2 regions of the Priestia sp. 179-F W1.4 NHS genome follow, and region 2 is predicted to be linked to the other one. Evidence: predicted binding sites of a transcription regulator. Region 2 holds the regulator's gene; the other holds the start of a gene.
The links. The regulator LexA, encoded in region 2, represses DNA repair genes until DNA is damaged. The targets are predictions, from matches to a motif close to CGAACATATGTTCG.
Positions count from the first base shown of each region.

Region 1: the regulator LexA is predicted to act here: its motif matches at 1,097-1,110, upstream of ACH0CI_RS25895 (Y-family DNA polymerase).

Region 1 covers NZ_JBIQFF010000014.1:22,102-24,516, reverse strand. The annotation lists gene ACH0CI_RS25895 (Y-family DNA polymerase) at 1-1,049, opposite strand, end outside; gene ACH0CI_RS25890 (hypothetical protein) at 1,438-1,779, opposite strand; gene ACH0CI_RS25885 (DEAD/DEAH box helicase) at 1,783-2,415, opposite strand, start outside.
Region 2 covers NZ_JBIQFF010000001.1:802,718-805,132, forward strand. The annotation lists gene ACH0CI_RS04065 (magnesium transporter CorA family protein) at 1-664, opposite strand, end outside; gene lexA (transcriptional repressor LexA) at 876-1,493, opposite strand; gene yneA (cell division suppressor protein YneA) at 1,640-1,969, shown strand; gene ACH0CI_RS04080 (YneB family resolvase-like protein) at 2,023-2,415, shown strand, end outside.

The sequences.
Region 1 (2,415 bases), on a different contig from region 2:
GAGCGAATCGGCATTCCATTATCATACGTATGTAAGATGGTTAAGCAATACGGAAAAATATCTTGGCTTAAATTTGAAGCTCTTCCCATTTTCTTTTGTCTTGAGAAGCCTCCACCTGTTTGTTTGCTGTAGCCAATGGATAAATGAACTGTTTGGGCCACCACTTGATGCATCCGTAAACGAAAACACACATCGTCCAATAGCTCTAACAGCAACAATTCCACTTCTTTTCGATTCGTGTAATGGTGAGGAAGAATCTGACTCTTTCCAAACGAACGAGAGCTAGGAATATACACATCCGAAATGCGACTGTAATCAATACCATTGGCATGTTGATGGATTTCTTCGCCTAGGACACCGAATTCTTTCCGTAACATCTCGACAGAAGAAAGCGCCAGTTCTTTGATGGAGTGAATACCTAAACGATTCAAGCGTCTTTCTGTAGCAGAGGAGATTCCCCAGAAATCTTTCATTGGATGAATGGACCACAACTTAAAGGGAACATCCTCATATCGCCAATACGCCACTCCTGTTGGGCTATTTTTTGCCTCATGGTCTAAGCTTATCTTCGCCAGTAAGAGATTAGGACCTATGCCTGCCGTAGCTGTCAGGCGTGTCTTACGATAAATCTCGTAAATGATTTTATGGGCTAATTCTTCTGGTGTACGAGCGAATAGATGCAACGAAGCTGTCGCATCAATAAACAGCTCATCAATACTATAGGCATGAAAATCCTCAGGAGCCACATACTGTAACACCAAGCTCGAAATATAGGTCGAAGCCTTGATGTATCTCTCCATGGATGGATTCACCACATGGATATCTTTCCTTTTAGGAATGTCGAAAAGACGACTTCCTGTTTTGACCCCTTCTTTCTTTAATAAGGGTGTGGCAGCTAATACAACGGATCCCGACCGTTTGATATCTCCGACCACCGCAAGCTTTGTTTTCAACGGATTTAATCCTCTTATGACAGAAGAAACGGACGCATAGAACGCCTTCATGTCGATACATATAATGATTCGGTTTGGTAGCTGTTCATCCTCCATTGAAAATACTCCTCAACTAAAAGAACGTTTGTTCTGTATATTATATACGAACAAACGTTCTTTATCCAGTGGAATATCATACCTTTTCCCGATTATTGCTATTCGTAGCTCTTAAGTAAAGATTGATTGAATTAGAGTTAATTCGTTAAGTGAATTTGTAGTTTTTTATCACCATCATTAAAGAAAGTCCCCTGTTAGAGGAAACAAATCACAGTCTATAAATGTTATCATTAGTTGAAATTAGTCATTAAAAGTATGAGGGGTTCTCTTAAAAGGCTTCAAAATTAATAAAGCCTTTTAAAAAAGAAGTATATGAAAAAGGAGAAGTGAGACAAAAATAAAAAAAGAGAAAACCATTTAGGTTTTTTCTTTTTTCATTAAATAAAGTCTATGATACAAATGAATTTAATTCTTTAACTCCATAATTTTTCATTATGGTGCTAATTATATCTGCTTTTCGTTGTTCTCTGTCGTATATTACTATTTCGTCGTTTTCTTCAATAATTTTAGCTATAACTAGATGGTCATTACAGTCAAAATAATATTCTGCCTTTATGATTTTTTCCTCATCTTTAAAGAACAATTCTCCTTTTAGACTTTCAGCTTCTCTAGAAAAAGAGATGTTAAGGTAATCTGGATCTTTTGTATTTTCCAATAAATCGTTTGGACGTAGTGGAGTTAAATAAGTTGTTTCCCATAATTCTTTTCTGAGTTTTTCTAAATTATCCATAAATTATCCTTCCTTTACAATGGAATGTATTAATACACTAACATGTTTTGTTAATGTATCCAATTCCTCATTGGCTCTTTGATAATCTCTTAATGTCCATTCGTTTCTATCACCATATTTATCCTTTAATAAAGCATTTAAATACTTAGCAATAATAGCAGCATTATCACCTTTAATAAATACCCATTGGTGTTGTTTCTTTAAGGGTAATTGTAGAAGTTCTACCCCATCCTTTGTTAAATTGAATTCAGATAATAAAGTCGCAGGGATGTCAATTTGAACCTTCTCTTTGAAGCTAGTTCTAAGAATTTCTCGATACTTTTTAGGGTTATTTAATAACGGATTGAAACTTTGGGGCTTCTTTTCACTTCTAGCTAATTGTTTTAGCTGTTGTTCGTCACTATTAGGAAATAAATCCTTTAATTTCTGGACTGTTGCAGCTATTTCCTGCTCATACGCTTCATATTCTTTGGCTGCTAAGGTGTATTCATAGAATTCTCCTTCAGATAAAAGTTCTCCTTCTACCTCGACGCCACCAATTTCGCTATTTAAACTTTTACCTAAAGATTTTTCAAGCTTTTTTTCTGCGCTTTCTTGGCCTTTTACTTTTTCAATTACACTACAATAATCTTTCTC
Region 2 (2,415 bases):
TTAATACAAACATCCGTTCATCGATAAAATAAGGAAGACTCCCGACGTGCTGTTCACGCGTCGCTTCTTTTTTGATGTGTTCGTTCAAAAATGGCGCGAGCTGTGAAAAAATGTAATCCTGTACTTTGCTATAGCGATGATGTTCATAGGTAATGGTGGATCCATGCTCTTCAGCAAGCTTCGGTTCTAATACACGAAAATGATTCATGAATTCTAAAATGTCATCATAGGTGTAATGATTATGACTCATCTCAGTGCGAATGGTCATGACGCCAATTTCAAAAGGACATAAAAAAACATCCACAGACAGCACGTTGCTAGACACGGTGGTGGAGGAAGTTTGTAGCGTAACGGTATGGTCTATTTTTTTTGAAAATCGAAGCAAGCCTTCTTTTTCGCACGAATCAGGAAATAGAATACATTCAATGTAAGGAAGAAAATATTGATCCAAGCTATCATGAGATACGTAATACTGTTCTCCGTAGTATTCTTTTTCTACATGTTTGTTTTGAATGGAAAAAAACTCAAACATATTTGCTTCTAGTGCATGAACAAGCTGCTCTTTATTTTTTCGATCAAAGGAAAAAGGAAAAAGAAACATGTTCATTGCTTTGGTAGGCATAATAGTTTGAAATGGTTCTGTTTTCCTTGGTGTATTGGTCATAAACTACATCCTTCTTATAGTCGGTTGTATTTTTTTTGAGAGTTGAAAAAATGCAGACAGAAAGTAAAAGGTAAAACAGGCTTTATAAAAACCGCTCTACCTGCCTGTAATGATTCGACGTATTATTTATAATATGCCAATTTTTTTAGAAAACAAACGTAAAAAAAACCAACTAACATCATGATTAGTTGGTTTTACATACAGTGTGTGATTAGTGAATCGTGCGATATACACCAGTGACTTTTCCTAAAATCGTTACGTGGCGAAGAATAATAGGCGCCATCGTTGAATTTTCAGGCTGTAAACGAACGAAATTTTCTTCTTTGAAGAAACGTTTTACCGTTGCTTCGTTGTCCTCGGTCATAGCGACCACAATATCTCCGTTATTAGCAGTTTGCTGCTGACGTACGATTACCATATCGCCATCTAGAATACCTGCTTCAATCATACTTTCTCCCATAATTTCAAGCATAAACACATGATCATCTGGAGAAACGAATTTATCTGGAAGAGGGAAATATTCTTCCACATTTTCAACGGCTGTTATAGGAAGACCCGCTGTTACTTTACCGATAACAGGAACATTAATGACATTGCTTTTAGGGATGTTTACTTCGTCTAGTTGAAGAACTTCGATTGCTCTTGGTTTTGTTGGATCTCTGCGAATTAACCCTTTGCTTTCTAAACGAGCTAAATGCCCGTGTACAGTGGAGCTAGAGGCTAATCCCACCGCTTCCCCAATCTCACGAACAGAAGGCGGATAACCTTTTAATTTTACTTCGTGCTTAATAAAATCTAGTATGTCTTGTTGACGTTTTGATAGCTTCATATTTTTCACCTCGATTTTAGCTATTCTTTAGGTGAATTATACCACGTGATGTGTCAATATACAAACATAAGTTCGAAGAATTCCATTGACAGAAACAAATGTTCTCAATAAAATAAGAACATATATTCTGATAGGGGGATCATAATATGCACCAATTCTTACATTCTATGAAACATTACGCTATTTTTTTTGCAGTTATTGCTGCACTTACATATGTATTGACGCTGGTTTTAGGAGCGGATAAAGTAGATTTAGACAAATATTCAACGGTTACTATTACAAAAGGAGATACACTTTGGGACTTGTCCAACAAGTATCATAATCACCATCATTTGACCACCAATGAATTTGTCAAATGGGTTGAAGACGTCAATGATCTAAACTCAGACACTGCCCAGTCTTTATCTCCTGGAGATAAATTATATATTCCTGTTTTAAAAAAAGAGTTACATAATCAAGTGGCAATTGAACAGTAGTGTGTAACGGCCGTTCCTGAATATTGTTAGAAGCCGAAAAGGTCGTGATAAAAGTGGACGCCATTATTTATTGCCGTGTAAGTACGGATAAAAAAACCCAAGAAACATCTTTACAGCGCCAGCAAGAAGAATTAAAAAAGCTTGCTGATCTTCACCATCTAAACGTAAAAAAAGTCGTAATGGAAAAAGCAAGCGGATATGACGTAGACAGAGAGGGTATATTGGATGTTCTTCATACAATGAAAGAAGAAAAAATATCTGTGCTGCTCATTCAAGACGAAACGCGATTAGGCAGAGGAAATGCCCGAATTGCGCTTCTTCATGCTTTTCATAAAGAAAATGCTACGATTTATACGATTAGTCATCAAGGTCAGCTTCAGCTTTCAGAATCTGATTCGATGGTGTTAGATATTATTAGCTTAGTGGAAGAGCATCAGCGGAAATTA